Regions from separate parts of the Stutzerimonas sp. LR2 genome, predicted to be linked through region 2. Evidence: predicted binding sites of a transcription regulator. Region 2 holds the regulator's gene; each other region holds the start of a gene.
What was found. Region 2 encodes FliA, which starts transcription of late flagellar genes. Its sites were predicted from a motif close to CTAAAGTTTNNNNNNNNNNNGCCGNTAA; they were not measured.

Region 1 (6,562 bases), 380 kb from region 2:
TGCCGCTCCCACCATCGATTACTACACCCGCCCGCGCACCTACGGCCATCGCAAGGCCGAGCGCGGCTTCAAGCTGGGCGAATGACATGATAGTTCCGGAAATCAGCCGTTCGATGCTGAAGAACGCCACGGTGCTGGGCTTGTTCGCCATCGTCACCGTGGGCGCGGTGACTCTGCTGCAACAGGGCACTGCCGAGCGCATCCAGGCCGCTGAACGCGCCGCCCAGGTACGTGCGCTGGGCGAGATCCTCCCGACTGGCAGCTATGACAACCATCTGCTCGATGACAGCGTGCTGGTTCAGGATCGCCTGCTTGGCAACCGAAGCCCGTTGCCCGCCTATATCGCCATCAAGGATGGGCGCCCCTCCGCAGTGATCCTCCAGGCCATCGCTCCGGACGGCTACAGCGGCGCCATTCATCTGCTGGTGGGCATCCATGCCGACGGCCGGGTGGCTGGCGTGCGAGTCATCGGCCACCGGGAAACACCCGGGCTGGGCGACAAGATCGAGCTCGCAAAGAGCCCCTGGATTCGAAGTTTCGACGGCAAGTCGCTAACGAACCCGGCAGCCGATGGCTGGGCGGTGAAGAAGGATCGCGGTGAGTTCGACCAGTTCGCGGGCGCCACCATCACACCGCGCGCGGTGGTCGGCGCAGTGCATCGTGCCTTGCAGTACTTCGATGCACACAAGGCCGAACTACTGGCAGCCGAAGGCGCGACGGCCGACGCGGCCGGGAACGCCCTGGAAGGCCGCAGCGAACCAGACGAAGCCACCGTGCATTCGCGGGCCGGCAGCGCCGCCACGCGCGACGAATTGCGCACCACCGAGCCGGCCGCCAAGCCGCAAGGGGATCAGCCATGAGCACACCCAGCTACCGCGAACTGACCGTCAACGGCCTGTGGAAGAACAATCCGGCGCTGGTGCAGCTGCTCGGTCTCTGCCCGCTGCTCGGCGTCAGCAACTCGGCGGTCAACGCCCTCGGCCTTGGCCTGGCGACCATGCTGGTACTGACCTGTTCGAATATCGGTGTCTCGCTGGTGCGAGGCGTGGTCAACACCGCGGTGCGCCTGCCGGCGTTCGTGATGATCATCGCCGCGCTGACCACCTGCATCGAGCTGCTGATGCAGGCCTTCACCTACGAGCTGTACCAGATCCTCGGCATCTTCATCCCGCTGATCACCACCAACTGCGTGATCCTCGGCCGCGCCGACGGCTTCGCTGCGAAGCACAATCCGCTGATCGCCGGCTTCGACGGCCTGGTGATGGGTATCGGCTTCTGTCTGGTTCTGGTGGTGCTGGGCGGTCTGCGCGAGCTGTTCGGCACCGGCGCGCTGTTCGCCAACATGCACCTGCTGTTCGGGCCGGTCGCCAGTGACTGGCAGATCACCCTGTTCAGCGACTACAAGGGCTTTCTGCTGGCCATCCTGCCGCCTGGCGCCTTCATTGTGCTCGGCCTGCTGATCGCCCTGAAGAACCGCATCGACCAGCACCTCGCCGAACGCGCCAGCGCCGCGCAGCCAGTCGCGCCTGCGGCCAGCCGCCGAGTGCGGGTGACCGGTGTGATCGAGTGAGTGCACCGCGATGAATGCCGAGAAACGCCGGGAAATCTTTCGCCGCTTTCATGAGGATAATCCGGAGCCGAAGACCGAGCTGGCCTACAGCACACCCTTCGAACTGCTGATCGCGGTGATCCTCTCGGCTCAGGCCACCGACGTCGGCGTGAACAAGGCCACCGCCAAGCTGTTCCCGGTGGCCAATACCCCGGAAGCCATCTATGCCCTCGGCTACGATGGCCTGTGCGAGTACATCCGCACCATCGGCCTGTACCCGAGCAAGGCGAAGAATGTCATCGAAACCTGCCGCATCCTGATCGAGCAGCATGGCGGCCAGGTACCGGACAACCGCGAGGCACTGGAAGCGCTGCCAGGGGTGGGTCGCAAGACCGCCAACGTGGTACTGAACACCGCCTTCCGCCAGTTCACCATGGCGGTGGATACGCATATCTTCCGGGTCAGCAACCGCACCGGCATCGCGCCCGGCAAGAACGTGCTGGAGGTCGAGCGCAAGCTGATCCGCTTCGTGCCAAAGGAATATCTGCTGGACGCGCATCACTGGCTGATTCTGCATGGTCGCTATGTCTGCAAGGCGCGCAAACCACAGTGTGGCAGCTGCAGGATCGAAGACCTCTGCGAGTACAAGCACAAGACATCTGACGATTGAGCGGATAGCAGAAAAGCTCGCCCCATGATTGAAAAAAACTTTTTTACCGGCCCCGAATTTGCCGCTATAAGGTGCGCCAAGAGCGCCCCGTAGCCTTGGAGTGAACAAGTGGCCGAGAAAGAAGATATCCAGATCGAAGACGATTTCATCGCCGAAGATGACGACGAGAGCAGCGAAGCCCCTGTCGAGGTCGCCAAGACCAATCTGACCAAGCGCCGGATCATCGACAACCTGCTCGAGGAACGACGTCTGCAGAAAGAGTTGAACGACTTCGACTTCGATCTGTAAAAAGAAAAAGCCCCGAAAGGGGCTTTTTCATGCCTGCTGCTCAGTCGGCCCGCGTCGGCGATAGAAGCTCGATCTTGTAGCCGTCCGGGTCTTCGACGAAGGCCAGGATGCTGGAGCCATGCTTCATCGGCCCAGGCTCACGGGTGATCTTGCCACCACGTGCGCGGATGTCTTCGCAGGCCTTGTAGACATCTTCGACTTCCAGGGCGATATGCCCGTAGCCGTCGCCCAGCTCGTACTTTTCCACGCCCCAGTTGTGGGTCAGCTCGATCACGCTGTTATGCGCCTCGTCGCCGTAACCGACGAAGGCCAGGGTGAATTTACCGTCCGGATAATCCTTGCGGCGCAGCAGGGTCATGCCCAGCACTTCGGTGTAGAAGGCGATGGACTTCTCCATATCGCCGACACGCAGCATGGTATGCAGCAGTCTCATGATTCAGGTCTCCTCGTTCGGCAGCGCTTGTGGCAGTGCAGAAAGTACAACCCCGGCACATGGCCGGGGTCGGTTGGCTCAGGCGCGTCAGCTTATCAGAACTGGGTGCGGCCCTTGCCCGCGGCGATGCGCATGCGCAACGCATTGAGCTTGATGAAGCCGCCAGCGTCGGCCTGGTTGTAGGCGCCGCCGTCTTCTTCGAAGGTCGCGATGTTGGCATCGAACAGCGAATCGTCCGACTTGCGGCCGACCACGATGACGTTGCCCTTGTACAGCTTCAGGCGCACCACACCGTTCACGTTGACCTGGGAGGCGTCGATCATCTGCTGCAGCATGCTGCGCTCGGGGCTCCACCAGTAGCCGTTGTAGATCAGGCTGGCGTACTTGGGCATCAGCTCGTCCTTCAGGTGTGCCACTTCGCGGTCGAGGGTGATCGACTCGATGGCGCGGTGGGCCTTGAGCATGATGGTGCCGCCAGGGGTCTCGTAGCAGCCACGGGACTTCATGCCGACATAGCGGTTCTCGACGATGTCGAGGCGGCCGATGCCGTTCTCGCCACCGATACGGTTCAGCTCGGCCAGGACCTGAGCCGGCGTCATGTCCTTGCCGTCGATGGCGACGATGTCACCCTTGCGGTAGGTCAGCTCGATGTAGGTCGGGGTGTCCGGCGCCGCTTCCGGGGACTTGGTCCAGCGCCACATGTCCTCTTCGTGCTCGGTCCAGGTGTCTTCCAGCACGCCACCCTCGTAGGAGATGTGCAGCAGGTTGGCGTCCATGGAGTACGGCGACTTCTTCTTGCCGTGGCGCTCGATCGGGATGGCGTGCTTCTCGGCGTAGTCCATCAGCTTCTCGCGGGACAGCAGGTCCCACTCGCGCCACGGAGCGATTACCTTTACGCCGGGCTTGAGTGCATAGGCGCCCAGCTCGAAACGCACCTGGTCGTTGCCCTTGCCGGTCGCACCGTGGGAGATGGCATCGGCGCCGGTCTCGTTGGCGATCTCGATCAGTCGCTTGGCGATCAACGGACGGGCGATGGAGGTACCCAGCAGATACTCGCCTTCATAGACGGTGTTGGCACGGAACATCGGGAAGACGAAATCGCGGACGAACTCTTCGCGCAGGTCATCGATGTAGATTTCCTTGACGCCCAGGGCTTGAGCCTTGGCGCGGGCCGGCTCGACCTCCTCGCCCTGGCCGAGGTCGGCGGTGAAGGTCACCACTTCGCAGTTGTAGGTGTCTTGCAGCCACTTGAGAATCACCGAGGTGTCCAGGCCACCGGAATAGGCCAGAACTACCTTCTTAACGTCCGCCATGCCATCAGCTCCACGGGTTATACGGAAAACCTGCGATTCTACCGGTCGCGGGGCTGCTTTTACAGGGGCGCGGCGGTCGCGCGGTCAGGAAGATGGCGCCGCTGTTTCGGTCGAGTTCGCCGCGGCCGCTGCCTCGCGCTCCAGACGCAGGGTGACTCGCCGGTTCTTGGCCCGGTTGGCTTCGCTGCTGTTGGCCACTAGCGGATAGCGCTCGCCATGGAAGCGCACGGTGATCTGCTGCTCCGGCACGCCATTGGCGATCAGGTACTCCTGCACCGCCAGCGCCCGGCGTCTCGACAGATCACGATTGACCAGCCGATTGCCGCTGTTGTCGGAATGGCCGTCGAGCTGGATGCGATTCACGCTGGGATCGGCACGCAGGTACTGCAGGATGATGTCCAGCTTGGCACGCCCCAGCGCATCGAGCGCTACGTCGCTGCTGGGGAAGCCGATCTGCGATTGGCGCAGCTGATCGAAGTTGACCGGCAGCAATTTCGCCGTGCAGGCGCGGTAGTCTTCGTAGGCCTTGGCGAAACGCGCCGGCAGCAGGCGGATCTCCAGCGCATCGCCGCCATGCAGCGTGCGATGGCGCACCACCGGGCTACGACCTTCGAGCAACCCGCTGAGCAGCCGTCCGGCCTGCGCCTGGGTGCTGTTGAACGGGATATCGCCACCGCCCACCGACACAACCCCCAGATTGATATCGCTGCGTGAAGGCTGCCACGGCGCGGCAGCGGCCAGCAGCGTCGCCGAACCGGTACTCAGCCAGCGTTCCGGGGAATGCAGGCGGAAAATTGCCTGCTCGCCGGCCCGACGCACGAACTGGCCGCTGCCAAAACCGGCGATGGGCTGGATCAGCCGACACTCGAACTGATCGCCCTCCACCTGCCACTGCACCCGCTCCAGCCGAGTCTGGAATGTCAGGGCGTTGGCCGGTGAAGCGAGCAGGCACAACAGTACGAGGGGGCGCAGGCGCACGGTGGGCTCCGGGAGGATGCTGGTTCCATCTAGGTATCGGTGCCCGGTCAGCAAACTTGAGCGTTGGGCGGTGAGGGTCGACCGCCGCAGACGAAGGCAAGGTGCCCCGCCCGGGCTTTTCCGGTAGCATTCGCGCACGTTTCACCCGCCTGGAAAGCCCCGCATGTCCGACCGACTCACCCTGCTGCGCCCCGACGACTGGCACATCCACCTGCGCGACGGAGCCGCCCTGCCCCATACCGTCGCAGATGCGGCTCGCCAGTTCGCCCGCGCCATCATCATGCCGAACCTGGTGCCGCCGGTGCGCAATGCCGACGAGGCAGAGGCCTATCGCCAGCGCATTCTCGTGGCCCGCCCCGCGGGTAGTCGCTTCGAACCGCTGATGGTGCTCTACCTCACCGACAGTACAACTCCGGACGACATCCGCCGCGCCAAGGCCAGCGGCTTCGTCCACGCAGCCAAGCTCTACCCGGCGGGCGCCACCACCAACTCGGCCTCCGGCGTCACCGCCATCGACAATATCTTCGGCGTGCTGGAAACCATGGCCGAAGTCGGTCTGCCGCTGCTGGTGCACGGCGAAGTCACCCGCAGCGAGATCGACATTTTCGATCGCGAGAAGTACTTCATCGACGAGCAGCTGAGCCGCGTCACCGCTCGCTTCCCGACCCTGAAGGTGGTCTTCGAGCACATCACCACGCGTGATGCCGTGCAGTTCGTGCAGGCGGCCGGAGCCAACGTCGGCGCCACCATCACCGCGCACCATCTGCTCTACAACCGCAACCACATGCTGGTGGGCGGAATCCGCCCGCACCTGTTCTGTCTGCCGGTGCTCAAGCGCAACCTGCACCAGGAAGCCCTGCTGGACGCCGCCACCAGCGGCAGCCCGAAGTTCTTTCTCGGAACCGACTCGGCACCCCATGCGCAGCATGCCAAGGAAGCCGCCTGCGGCTGCGCCGGCTGCTACACCGCCTTCGCGGCCATCGAGCTGTATGCCGAAGCCTTCGAACAGCGCCAGGCGCTGGACAAGCTGGAACCCTTCGCCAGCCATTTCGGTCCTGATTTCTATGGCCTGCCGCGCAATACGGATGAGATCACGCTGGTGCGCACGGAGTGGGACGTCCCGGCCAGCCTGCCGTTCGGCGAACAGGTCGTGGTCCCGTTGCGCGCTGGCGAACGCCTGCACTGGCGCCTGGAGAGCAATGCATGAGCGAGGAACACTTCGAAGACGAACTCGAGGAGCACCTGCCCGGCAAGCCCCGCTCGCCCATGGCGCGGCGCTTCCGCGGCTTCCTGCCGGTGGTGATCGATGTCGAGTGCGGTGGATTCAACTG
Region 2 (6,562 bases):
ATGATGATGCTGCCGGTGCCGCCGTTCCTGCTGGACGTGCTGTTCACCTTCAATATCGCGCTGTCGATCGTCGTGCTGCTGGTCAGCGTCTATGCACTGCGGCCGCTGGATTTCGCCGTGTTCCCGACGATTCTGCTGGTCGCCACTCTGATGCGTCTGGCATTGAACGTGGCGTCTACGCGAGTGGTGCTCATCCACGGTCATGACGGCGGCAGCGCGGCTGGTCACGTGATCGAGGCATTCGGCAATGTGGTGATCGGCGGCAACTACGTGGTCGGTGTGGTGGTGTTCGCCATCCTCATGATCATCAACTTCGTGGTGGTGACCAAGGGTGCCGGGCGCATCTCCGAGGTCAGCGCACGCTTTACCCTGGATGCCATGCCGGGCAAGCAGATGGCGATCGACGCCGACCTGAACGCCGGCCTCATCGACCAGGAAGAAGCCAAGAAACGTCGCTCCGAGGTGTCTTCGGAAGCCGACTTCTACGGCTCCATGGACGGTGCCTCGAAGTTCGTCCGCGGCGATGCGATCGCCGGCCTGCTGATCCTGTTCATCAACCTCATCGGTGGTATCGCCATCGGTATCGCGCAGCACCAGATGAGCTTCAGCGAGGCCGGCCAGGTGTACGCGCTGCTGACCATCGGTGACGGTCTGGTGGCGCAGATTCCATCGCTGCTGCTGTCGACGGCGGCGGCGATCATGGTTACCCGCGTGACCAGTTCCGAGGACATGGGGCAGCAGGTGCAGCGGCAGATGTTCGCTTCCCCCAAGGCGCTGGCCGTGTCGGCGGCGATCATGATCGCGATGGGCCTGGTGCCGGGCATGCCGCATTTCTCCTTTCTGAGTCTCGGGGCGGCTGCCGCCGCTGGCGCCTACTGGATCTGGCATCGGCAGAAGCAGGCGGTCAAGAAGACCGAGCAGGAAGTGCAGAAGCAGCAGGAGATGTTGCCGGCCCAGCGCGCGGCCGAGACCAAGGAGCTTGGCTGGGACGATGTGACTCCGGTGGACATGGTCGGTCTGGAAGTGGGTTATCGCCTGATTCCGCTGGTGGATCGCAACCAGGGTGGCCAGCTGTTGGCGCGCATCAAGGGCGTTCGCAAGAAGCTTTCGCAGGATCTGGGTTTTCTCATGCCGTCGGTGCATATCCGCGACAACCTCGACCTGCTGCCCAACGCCTATCGACTGACGCTGATGGGTGTGAGCCTGGCCGAAGCCGAGGTCTACCCGGATCGCGAGCTGGCGATCAACCCGGGGCAGGTGTTCGGTCCGCTCAACGGTATCGCCGCCAGGGATCCGGCGTTCGGTCTGGAGGCTGTCTGGATCGAAGCGAGCCAGCGAGACCAGGCGCAGTCGCTCGGCTATACCGTGGTGGATGCGAGTACCGTCGTCGCCACGCACCTCAACCAGGTTCTGCACAAGCATGCCCATGAGCTGCTCGGGCATGAAGAGGTCCAGCAGCTGCTGCAGCTGCTGGCCAAGAGTTCGCCCAAGCTGGCCGAGGAGCTGGTGCCGGGCATGGTGTCGCTTTCGACGCTGCTCAAGGTGCTGCAGGCGCTGCTGCAGGAGCAGGTGCCGGTACGCGACATCCGCACCATCGCCGAGGCCATCGCTAACGTGGCCGCCAAGAGTCAAGATCCCGCCGCAATGGTGGCCGCGGTCCGTGTCGCGCTGTCGCGCGCAATCGTGCAAAACGTTGTGGGACTAGAGCCGGAGCTCCCTGTGATCACCCTCGAGCCCCGGTTGGAACAGATCTTGCTCAATAGCTTGCAGAAGGCCAATCAGGGCTCCGACGACGGCATTTTGCTCGAGCCCGGAATGGCCGAAAAGTTGCAACGGTCCCTGGTAGAAGCGGCACAGCGTCAAGAAATGCTCGGCAAGCCAGCGATTCTGCTGGTGGCCGGCCCGGTCAGGGCGATGCTGTCGCGATTTGCGCGTCTGGCGGTGCCGAACATCCATGTTCTGGCCTACCAGGAAATACCGGACAACAAGCAGGTCACCATCGTCTCGACGGTGGGTCAGAATTAACCGAGGGTGCAGGCCATGCAGGTCAAACGTTTCTTCGCCGCCGATATGCGCATCGCCATGAAAATGGTGCGTGACGAGCTGGGCGCCGATGCCGTGATCATCGGCAATCGCCGGGTCGCCGGCGGCGTCGAGCTGACGGCTGTCCTCGACTACCCGATGCAGTCCGCGCCGGCGGCAGCCAAGCCGAATGCCGCGCTGGAGGCCGAATTGCGCAAGACGCAGTCGCGCCTGGCCAGTGCCCATGCCGAGCTGAGTGCCGCACCCCGCGCGAAGATGCAGGATCGTCAACTGGTTGACGAGAAGCTAGCCGCTGCGGCGAGCAAGCCGCAACCTGCCGCGGTGGCCGAGCCGGCCGCTGCGGTGGACGCCCGCGCGATCGAGGCGATGTATTCGGAACTGCACGGCCTGCGCGAGCTGATCGAAGTGCAGCTCGGTTCGATCGCCTGGGGCCAGGAGCAGAGCCGCCGCCCGCAGCAGGCAGGCCTGTGGCGTCGCCTGCAGCGTCTGGGTCTGCCGGCGGAACTGTCGCGCAGCCTGCTGGACAAGGTCGCCGCCATCACTGATGCGCGTCAGGCCTGGCGGATGGTTCTGGCGCATCTGGCGCAGGCCATCAAGGTCAGCAAGAACGAGCCGCTGGAAGAGGGCGGGGTGATTGCCCTGGTCGGGCCCGCGGGCGTCGGCAAGACCACCACGCTGGCCAAGCTTGCCGCTCGCTATGTGCTGAAGTACGGCGCGCAGAGCATCGCTCTGGCGAGCATGGACAACTACCGCATCGGCGCCCAGGAGCAGCTCAAGACGCTTGGCCGCATCCTTGACGTACCGGTGCTGCAACTCGATCCGAGCGAGCCCCTGAGCAAGTCGCTGGCTTCGCTGGCGCGCAAGCGGGTGATCCTGATCGACACTGCCGGCCTGCCCGCCAGCGATCCGACGCTGCGCATGCAGCTGCAGGCGCTTTCGGACAAGGGTGTCAAATCGAAGAATTACCTGGTGCTGGCGGCAACCAGCCAGAGCCAGGTGCTCAAGGCGGCATGGCACAACTATCGTCGTTGCGGCCTGGCTGGCTGTATTCTGACCAAGTTGGATGAGGCGGGCAGCCTCGGTGATGTGCTCGGGCTCACAATCAGCCAGCACTTGCCGATAGCCTACCTCGCGGACGGCCCGCGCATTCCGGACGACCTGCATCTGCCGCGTAGCCATCAGCTGGTGAGCCGTGCGGTGAGTTTGCAATCCGGCGAGGAACCGAGCGAGGAAACCATGGCCGATATGTTCGCCGGGTTGTACAACGGTTCGTCACGGCGGGCTGGATGATGTGGCGACAGCGGTACCAGAATGAATCAGATGCGTGCCCTGCGTGCGCATCGCCGGCCGAAAGGCCCCAGCAAGATATAGGCGTGTGAACATGGGTATGCATCCCGTACAGGTGATTGCGGTGACCGGCGGCAAGGGTGGCGTCGGCAAGACCAACGTGTCGGTCAATCTGGCGCTGGCCCTGGCCGATCTCGGTCGGCGCGTGGTGCTGCTCGACGCCGACCTCGGCTTGGCCAACGTCGACGTGCTGCTGGGTCTGACCAGCAAGCGCACCCTGGCCGACGTAATTGCCGGCGAGTGCGATCTGCGTGACGTGCTCATCCAGGGGCCAGGTGGCATTCGCATCGTGCCGGCAGCGTCCGGTACCCAGAGCATGGTGCAACTGTCGTCCCTGCAGCACGCAGGGCTGATCCAGGCATTCAGCGAGATGGGCGACGAGATCGACGTGCTGATCATCGACACCGCGGCCGGTATCGGCGACTCGGTAGTCAGCTTCGTGCGCGCCGCGCAGGAGGTGCTGCTGGTGGTCACCGACGAGCCGACATCGATCACGGACGCCTACGCGCTGATCAAGCTGCTCAATCGTGACTACGGCATCAGCCGCTTCCGCGTGTTGGCCAACATGGCCCATGCGCCGCAAGAAGGTCGCAACCTGTTCGCCAAACTGACTAAGGTTACCGAACGGTTTCTCGATGTGGCGCTGCAGTACGTTGGCGCCGTGCCTTACGACGAGGCCGTGCGCAAGGCGGTACAGAAACAGCGTGCGGTCTACGAGGCCTATCCGCGCTCGAAATGCGCGCTGGCCTTCAAGGCCATCGCACAGAAGATCGATACCTGGCCGTTGCCCGCAACACCGCGCGGCCATCTCGAATTCTTCGTGGAGCGCCTCATCAGTCCCGCTTCTCAAAGTCACGAATGACAGGTGCCGGATCCGCTATGTATTACAGCAAGGCTCAGGCAAAGGATGCGCAGTACCGCCTGATCGATCAGTACGCCCCGTTGGTCAAGCGAATCGCTTACCACCTGTTGGCGCGCCTGCCTGCCAGTGTGCAGGTGGACGATCTGATCCAGGCTGGAATGATCGGACTGCTGGAAGCAGCGAAGAAATACGACGCCGGCAAAGGTGCCAGTTTCGAAACCTACGCCGGTATCCGCATCCGCGGCACCATGCTCGACGAAGTGCGCAAGGGAGACTGGGCGCCGCGCTCGGTGCACCGCAACTCGCGCATGGTCAGCGAGGCGATCCGCGCCATCGAGGCGAAAACCGGGCGTGACGCTAAAGATCACGAGGTTGCGGCCGAACTTAAGCTTAGCCTCGACGAGTATTACGCCATTCTCGGCGACACGCTGGGCAGCCGCCTCTTCAGCTTTGACGATCTGCTGCAGGAAGGCGAGCACGGCGAACTGCAGGAAGACGCGAGCAGCACCCATCCGGAACCGTTTCGCGATCTGGAGGACGAGCGTTTCCAGCAGGCGCTGGCCGATGCCATCGGTAATCTGCCCGAACGCGAGAAGCTGGTGCTGTCGCTGTATTACGACGAAGAGTTGAACTTGAAGGAAATTGGTCAGGTGCTGGGAGTCAGCGAGTCGCGTGTGAGCCAGTTGCATAGCCAGTGTGCTGCGCGCTTGCGTGCACGCCTCGGCGAATGGCGCGCCAATTGACAATTGTTTGCGGTATGACGTGCTCGGTTTGCTGAGGCATTTTGGGACTTACGGAGGTCGACTTGGACAAGAACATGAAAATCCTCATCGTCGATGACTTCTCGACGATGAGACGAATCATCAAGAACCTCTTGCGTGATCTGGGGTTCACCAACACCGCCGAGGCGGACGACGGCACCACCGCACTGCCGATGCTGAAAAGCGGCAGCTTCGATTTCCTGGTCACCGACTGGAACATGCCGGGCATGAGCGGTATCGATCTGCTGCGCACAGTGCGCGCGGACGAGCGCCTCAAGCATCTGCCGGTACTGATGGTGACCGCCGAGGCGAAGCGCGATCAGATCATCGAAGCGGCCCAGGCCGGGGTCAATGGCTATGTGGTCAAACCCTTCACCGCCCAGGTGCTCAAGGAAAAGATCGAGAAGATCTTCGAGCGCGTCAACGGCTGAAGCAGTAACGCCGCGAGGGCACTATGACGCAAGCAGACCAAAGCCTGGCAGAGTTCGAAGCGACTCTGAAGGCCAATGCACCCCGCCTGATTGAAAGCCTGCAGCAAGGCCGCTTCGATGAAGCGACGCAGATGTTCAACGAGCTCAATCAGGTGCGCAACAACGGGCTCTATCAGGAAGTGGGCAAGCTCACGCGCGAGCTGCACAACGCCATCGTCAAGCTCGAGATGGACACCTGCGCCACGGGCGGCGACCCGTCACCGATCACCGATGCCACCGACCGTCTGTCCTACGTGGTGGAAATGACCGAGAAAGCCGCCAATCGCACCATGGACCTGGTCGAGGAATCGGCCCCGCTGGTGAACTATGTCAGCTACGAGGCCCAGAGCCTGACGGCCGATTGGCAGCGCTTCATGCGCCGTGACATGAATGCCGAGCAGTTCCGCGATCTGGTCAAGCGCATCGACCAGTACCTGCAGCGCAGCATGAACGATGGCAGCCAGCTTTCGCAGAATCTCAGCGAGATCATGCTGGCCCAGGACTTCCAGGATCTAACCGGCCAGGTGATCAAGCGGGTGACCCGACTGATCACCGAGCTTGAAAGCAACCTGCTCAATCTCGTCCTCATGGCGGGGCAGGTGGACCGCGTTGCCGGCATCCAGCACGACCGCGATGCCATGCGCGCCGAGCAAGAGAAGAAAAAACAAGAAAAAATGCCTTCCAACGGTGAAGGTCCGCAGATGCATGCCGATATGCGTGAAGACGTCGTTTCCGGCCAGGACGATGTCGATGATCTGCTTTCAAGCCTGGGCTTTTAGGGGAAGTGAATATGAGCTTCGACGCCGATGAAGAAATCCTCCAGGACTTCCTGGTAGAGGCCGGCGAGATTCTCGAACTATTGTCCGAGCAACTCGTGGAGCTGGAAAGCAGCCCCGATGACATGGCGTTGCTCAATGCGATTTTTCGCGGGTTCCACACGGTCAAGGGCGGTGCAGGCTTCCTTCAGCTTCATGAGCTGGTGGAGTGCTGCCATATCGCCGAAAACGTCTTCGACATCCTGCGCAAGGGTGAGCGTCGCGTCGATTCCGAACTGATGGATGTCGTTCTGCAGGCGCTGG
Region 3 (6,562 bases), on a different contig from region 2:
ACCACTTGATGAACGTGTTCTTCACCCAGGGCAGGCGGCATTCGGCCAGGCAGCCGGCCAGGCGGGAAATCAGGTGATGCGGCAGCACATACTGGCTGATGACGAACAGGCGGTCTTTCATGTGTGTCCTTTTCATTGCTGCACCGGGGTGTCAGGCAGGTTGCCCCATTCGGCCCAGGAACCGGCATAGCCCTTGACGCGGGGATAGCCCAGCGCCTTGGCCAGCAGGTAGGTGAAGCCGGAGCGGTGGTGAGTCTGGCAGTGGGTGACGATTTCCTTGTCCGGAACGATGCCCAGTGCCAGCAGGCGCTCGGCGATGTCTTCGCGGATGCGCAACGCGCGGGCGGGGTCCATGGCGGCGGTCCACTCGAAATTGACCGCCCCGGGGATATGGCCTCCGCGGGCGGCGAAGAGCTTCTCGCCGCGGTATTCGGCCGGCGAGCGGGCGTCCCAGATCACCAGGTCGTTGGCGCCGAGGCGGCTCTCGATGTAGTGGCGGGTGGCGGTCGGGGCGTCGTCCACGACCAGGTGTGGTGTACCGGTCGCCGCTTCGGGTATCTCCCGGCTCAGCGGACGGGCTTCGTCCAGCCAGGCATGCAGCCCGCCGTTGAGATAGTGGTAGTGCCGGTGGCCGATCACGTCGAGCAACCAGATGAAGCGTCCGGCCCAGCCGCCGCCTTCGTCGTCGTACACCACGTACACCGCATCGGGGCGATGGCCCAGCGCGCCGAACACCCGTTCCAGCTGCGCCTGTTCGGGCAGCAGGCCTGGTGCGGGCGGTCGGCCCAGTTGGGTCTGTTTGGGATCGACGAAGCGGGCGCCCGGCAGGTGGCCTTCGGCATAGCGGGCGGCACTGGTCAGATCGACCAGGATCAGCTCGGGCGCATCGAGGCGGGTGGCCAGATCGGCGGGCTCGATCACCAGTGGCAGATTGGAAAAGGCGGACACGGCAGGCCTCGACTAGTCGTTGAAGGGGCGAAGTCTAGCGAAAAAGCTCAGCCCCCGCGCCTGCCGAACAGACTCAAAGCGCGCTCGATGCATTGTGATGTTTTAGCGAATGTTTGCACGCTGGCGTCGGACAGCGGCGCGCCGTTCTGATCGGCCACGACCAGCATCAATACCCGACCGTCGACGCCCAGTGAGCGAAGTAGCAGGTGTTCGCCGGCGAACAGTGCCTTGAGGCCGCCGGGCAGCAGAGCGGAAAACTGTGCCATGTTGGCCGGCTGCAGACGCAGCTGGGCCGGTTTTTCCAGCAGGCGACGCACGACCTGGCTCTGCTCCGGTGCAAGCGTCAACCGTGCGGCATCGCCGGGCAGGCCGACGCATTGCTGGGCGACGAGGCGGTTCTGCTTGCGATCCACCAGCAATACCAGCGAGCGTTGCATGCCGGCGCTAGTCAGGGCCTGGCTGGCGGTGGCGGTCAGCTGCAGCACGTTGCTGAACGGGCTGGGTTCGGCAAGCAGGCGGCGGCAGTGTTCGCGCCATTCGGTCAGATCGGCCGTCGGTGCAGATGTGGCCGCGGGTACTTCGCGCAACACCTGGAAGCGGCTGCCACTCGGCCACAGCAACCCTTGGGCGGGGTGCCAGAGATCGGTCGCGCCGAAATCGCGGGCGCTGATGACTGCCTGCTGGTGCACCATCTGCTGCAATTCCCCCAGCGGGACCTGCAGATACAGCCCGGCCAGGCGTTGCCAGCGCAGGCTGTGGATGCCGCTCCAGCTGTGGTGCGCCGACAGCGCCAGGCCGTTGGCCAGTACGATGGTGTTGCTCGGCAGCGTCAGCCAGCGCCGCAATTCCGGATCGGCGTCGAGCATCTGCTGCTGGTGCAGCGGGTGCTCGTTGTCGTGGGCGATGTGCAGCGCCTTGATCAGCCTGCGCCGGTCGGCGCCCAGCAGGCGGTAGCCCTGAATGATCCAGTCCGGCAGGCGCCAGTGCTCGGCGAGCGCGAGGCACAGCTCCAGCAGGGAAACGCCGAGCAGTTCGCGCTCGACGCGGCTGGCCGGCTCGCCCTTGACCAGCACTCGCTGCTCCCAGGCGTCCAGCAGATGCGGATAGGCGCCGACCAGCGCCCAGGCCGGGGCGAGAAACAGCAGGCTGCCCCAGTGGATGTCCTGCCACAGCCGTGCGAGGCGGGCGGCGAACAGTCCGTTGGCCTGCTGGCTGGCATGCCGGCTGATCAGCACCACCTGACGCAGCGGCCGCGGCATGTCCTGGGCCTCCATCGCCGGTATGCGACCCAGCAGCGCCTCGGCGCGTTGCAGGCCGATGCGGCTGAGCGCGACCTCGAGGCTTTCCGCTGGCTGGCCATCGCCGATGCCGCGATTGGCTTCCTGAATGAAGCGCAGCGCCAGCACCGGGCTGTCCTGAATCAGCTCGGCAATCTGCCGCATCGACTTGCTGGCGTCGCGCAGCGCCAGGCGCACCTTGCCATGAACGGCGGCGAAGGCGGGCAGGGGAGCGTCATCGAGTGCCTTGATCCAGGCAGGTAGCGTACGGGGCAGCGGGGGTGTGGTGGTCATGGCCGAACTAGCTTTTCATCGGGATGGCCTTTAGTCTGGCGCAAAAGTTCCGATAACCAGAACAATTCTTCCAACATTCCTTCTGCAAGGCCGTACGGCGGGGTTTTGCGGCAGTTGTTGCCGCAGTCCGAACGGCTCGTAATCAGGTTCCAGACGTACCTCCTATGGTCAAAATCATCGGCATCATCGTCGTGTTCGCCAGCGTGCTGGGCGGGTTCGTACTATCCGGCGGCAAGATCGGCGCGCTCATCCATCCCTTCGAGGTGATGATCATCGGCGGCGCGGCGCTGGGTGGCTTCCTGCAGGCCAACCCGGGCAGCACCACCATGATCGTCTTCAAGAAGTCGCTGAAGATGTTCAGCACGCGCTTCACCCACGCCTATTACCTGGAAGTGCTCAGCCTGCTCTACGCGATTCTGAACAAGAGCCGCCGTGAAGGCATGATGGCCATCGAGGCTGACCTCGAGGACCCGGCCGCGAGCCCGCTGTTCAGCAAGTACCCGGGCTTCCTGCAGGACGAGCGGATGACCGCCTTCACCTGCGACTACCTGCGCATCATGTCTTCCGGCAACATGGCGCCCCATGAGCTGGAAGGCCTGTTCGACATGGAGCTGACCAGCCTGAAGGAGGAACTCGATCATCCGGCCCACGCGGTCAGCAAGGTGGCCGACGGTCTGCCGGCGATGGGTATCGTCGCGGCGGTGCTGGGTATCGTGATCACCATGTCCATCCTCGCTGAGGCGGACAACGCGATGATCGGCTACAAGGTGGGGTCGGCGCTGGTGGGTACCTTCCTCGGTATTCTCGCCTCCTACGGCTTCTTCGGCCCGCTGGCGGCGGCGCTGGAGCACGATGCCAAGGAGGAGCTGAACGTATACGAATCCATCAAGGCGACCCTGGTGGCCTCGGCGTCCGGCATGCCGCCGAGCCTGGCCGTCGAGTTCGGCCGCAAGGTTCTCTATCCGGCGCACCGCCCGAGCTTCTCCGAGCTCGAGCAAGCCATGCGTGGCAGCTAAAGGTTCGCCATGGACAATACCCAACCGATCATCGTCAAGCGGGTCAAGAAGGTCGCTGGCGGTCATCACGGTGGCGCCTGGAAGATCGCCTTCGCCGACTTCGCCACGGCGATGATGGCGTTCTTCCTGGTGATGTGGCTGATGAGTTCGGCCACGCCGGAACAGAAGAAACTCATCTCCGGCTATTTTCAGGACCCCATCGGGTTCACCGAAAGCGCCAGCCCCCATGTCATCGATCTGGGCGGCACGCCGACGCCTTCGCCGGACCGCACCCTCAATCCCGAGCTGGAGCCGGCGCAGAGCGAGGCGCAGATCGACGCCCAGCAGGCCGAGACGTTCGCCGAGCAGATCGAGCGCGAGCGGCTGGAGTTGCTGTTGCAGGAACTGCAGAACAAGGTCGACGAGAACCCCGAGCTGCAGAAGTTCAAGGACCAGATCCTCTTCGAGATCACCCAGGACGGCCTGCGCATCCAGATCATGGATGCCGAGAACCGACCGATGTTCGCCCTCGGCAGCGCCCAGCTACAGCCTTACTTCGAGGACATCCTGCTGGCGCTGGTGGACACCATCGCCGCGGTGCCGAACAAGATCAGCATCAGCGGGCACACCGACGCCAAGCCGTTTTCCGGGCGTGGTGACTTCGGCAACTGGGAGCTGTCGGCCAGCCGCGCCAACGCGGCCCGGCGAACGCTGGTGTACGGTGGCTATCCGGAAGAGCAGATCGCGCGGGTGGTCGGCTACGCATCCTCTGCGCTGTTCGATCGCAAGGACCCGTTCAATCCGGTGAACCGTCGCATCGATATCCTTGTGCTGACCAAGAAGGCGCAGCGCTCCATCGAGGGCGAGCAGCCCGATGCGTCGCAGAAGTCCGATGCGGGCGAGGCGGCTCAGCCGCCAGCAAGCGGCGGTGGCGGTGGCGCGCCGGCGCTCAATGAGCCGTTGCAGCCGCAACAGCTGCGCGAGCGGCTGAACATCTTCGAGGATGGCGTGCTGAAGTTCAGTGAACCCGGTGCGCGCTGATCAGCCCGCTTATCAGTAGTCCGATTCCGGCAGGCTGCTGAGGATGTGCCGGTAGCTGGCCATGCGTTGCGGCTGGATGCGGCCGTCTTCCAGCGCCTTGAGCAGTGCGCAGCCCGGTTCGCGATCATGCTTGCAATCGCGGAAGCGACAGTGGCCGAGCAGCTCCTGGAATTCGATGAAGCCCGCTTCCACATCGGCGCGGCTGACGTGGCCGAGGCCGAATTCGCGAATGCCGGGTGAGTCGATCAGCTCGCCGCCACCGGGGAAGTGGAACAGTCGCGCGGTGGTGGTCGTGTGCGTACCCTTGCCGGTCATTTCCGACAGCGCGCCGACACGGGTGTCCACGCCCGGCAACAGGCTGTTGACCAGCGACGACTTGCCCACCCCGGATTGCCCGACGAACACGCTGACATGGCCGTCCAGGCGCGCCTTCAGCTCATCCATGCCGGCGCCGCCATGGGCCGAGACCTCCAGCAGCGGATAATCCAGTTGGCGGTACACGTCCAGGAGCCGGTTCAGAGCCACCTCGTTGTGTTCGTCGATCAGGTCGGCCTTGTTCAGCAGCAGCAGCGGCGCGATGCCCGCGTGCTCGGCGGCGATGAGATAGCGGTCGATCAGGTTGGCGTGCGGCTCGGGGAGCGGGGCGAAGACAATGACGATCAGGTCGACATTGGCCGCCACGGGCTTGAGCTGACCGCGCATGTCCGGCCGGCACAGCTCCGAATGCCGCGGCAGCTGCGCAACGATGACGCCGATGCCCTGGTTGCCCGGGCGCCAGACCACGCGGTCGCCGGTGACCAGTGCCGGCAGGTTGGCCCGCAAGTGGCAGCGGAACACCTGCCCGCTGTGTTCGCCCTCCAGTGCCTCGACCTCGACCTGTACGCCGAAATGCGCGATGACCAGCCCGGTCTGTTCCGGGCCCAGGTCTCCGCCCTCCAGCTCCTCGAGGGCACGGCTCTCGCGACGCGCGGCACGGGCGGCGCGCTCTTCCTGGATCTTCTCGATGCGCCAGCTTTGCCGGCGGTTGAGTTGGCGTTTGGCCATGGGTTGGGGCTGTCTCGGAGTTTTGGTCGGCGAGTCTAGCATGCCGAACCCGGCGGGCTGCGGCCTGTATGGCGCGTCGGTAGGCGGCTAGACTGGGTGACCCTGGTTAGATGATTGCCGGCCATGTCCGTCACCACGCTCACTCGTTTGCCCGTCCTGCGCGCGCTGCTGGCCCAGCTGCTGGCGCTGCCGCTCGTCTGGCTGCTGTCGCTCGGCCTGGTCTGGAGCTTTGCCGTGCGCCCGGGACTGCTCCTCGCGGCGTTCGCGCAGGGCGCCCTGGCCGCACTGATTGGGGCGCGACTCGGCCTGTCGGTCTGGTGGCTGCCGATCAACCTGCTGTTCGTGCCCGGTCTGCTGCTGTTCCGCGACCTGGACGTGCCTGCATGGGCGCCGCTGAGCGGCTTCGCGCTGCTCTTGCTGCTCAACTGGAACGCCTTCGGCGAGCGGGTGCCGCTCTACCTGACCGGCTCGCAGACCGAGCGCCGGTTGCGCGCGCGGCTGGCGGTGTTGCCGACGGATTTTCGCCTCATCGATCTGGGCAGTGGGCTGGCCGGTACCCTGGTGCGGCTGGCGCGGGCATATCCGGCTGCGCGCTTCGTCGGGGTGGAAACCGCGCCGCTGACCTTCGCCCTGTCCTGGCTGCGCTGCCTGCCGCGGCGCAACTGCCAGGTCCACCCGCTCAGCCTGTGGCGCGTCGACCTCGGCGAATACGATGTCGTCTACTGTTTCCTGTCACCGGCACCCATGGCGGCGCTGTGGGAAAAGGCGCGGGCGGAAATGCGCCCCGGTGCGATGCTGATCAGCAACAGTTTCGCAGTGCCCGGCGTGGAACCGGCCGAGGTGCTGTCGATCGACGACTGGCGCGGTTCACGTTTGCTGATCTGGTACCCGGCCGGCCCGCCACCTGACGGCACCGGCACGAGCGGCTAAACTGCGCCGCACAGCCAAGGAGCCCCTCATGCA

Region 1: the regulator FliA is predicted to act here: its motif matches at 5,265-5,292, upstream of ACVRRC_RS06725 (flagellar protein MotY).
Region 3: the regulator FliA is predicted to act here: its motif matches at 2,548-2,575, upstream of motA (flagellar motor stator protein MotA).

Annotation. Positions count from the first base shown of each region.
Region 1 is NZ_JBVTRR010000002.1:87,019-93,580, reverse strand. Features, by position in the region: gene ACVRRC_RS06760 (RnfABCDGE type electron transport complex subunit D) at 1-85, shown strand, start outside; gene rsxG (electron transport complex subunit RsxG) at 87-860, shown strand; gene ACVRRC_RS06750 (electron transport complex subunit E) at 857-1,570, shown strand; gene nth (endonuclease III) at 1,581-2,219, shown strand; gene ACVRRC_RS06740 (PA3496 family putative envelope integrity protein) at 2,328-2,507, shown strand; gene gloA (lactoylglutathione lyase) at 2,548-2,940, opposite strand; gene ACVRRC_RS06730 (argininosuccinate synthase) at 3,036-4,253, opposite strand; gene ACVRRC_RS06725 (flagellar protein MotY) at 4,338-5,231, opposite strand; gene pyrC (dihydroorotase) at 5,395-6,438, shown strand; gene rnt (ribonuclease T) at 6,435-6,562, shown strand, end outside.
Region 2 is NZ_JBVTRR010000002.1:465,031-471,592, forward strand. Features, by position in the region: gene flhA (flagellar biosynthesis protein FlhA) at 1-2,025, shown strand, start outside; gene flhF (flagellar biosynthesis protein FlhF) at 2,041-3,333, shown strand; gene fleN (flagellar synthesis regulator FleN) at 3,425-4,252, shown strand; gene fliA (RNA polymerase sigma factor FliA) at 4,270-4,995, shown strand; gene ACVRRC_RS08700 (chemotaxis response regulator CheY) at 5,070-5,444, shown strand; gene ACVRRC_RS08705 (protein phosphatase CheZ) at 5,468-6,262, shown strand; gene ACVRRC_RS08710 (chemotaxis protein CheA) at 6,274-6,562, shown strand, end outside.
Region 3 is NZ_JBVTRR010000001.1:1,221,179-1,227,740, forward strand. Features, by position in the region: gene asd (archaetidylserine decarboxylase) at 1-121, opposite strand, end outside; gene ACVRRC_RS05590 (rhodanese-like domain-containing protein) at 133-948, opposite strand; gene ACVRRC_RS05595 (HDOD domain-containing protein) at 996-2,519, opposite strand; gene motA (flagellar motor stator protein MotA) at 2,684-3,535, shown strand; gene motB (flagellar motor protein MotB) at 3,545-4,555, shown strand; gene rsgA (small ribosomal subunit biogenesis GTPase RsgA) at 4,568-5,599, opposite strand; gene ACVRRC_RS05615 (class I SAM-dependent methyltransferase) at 5,723-6,529, shown strand; gene orn (oligoribonuclease) at 6,558-6,562, shown strand, end outside.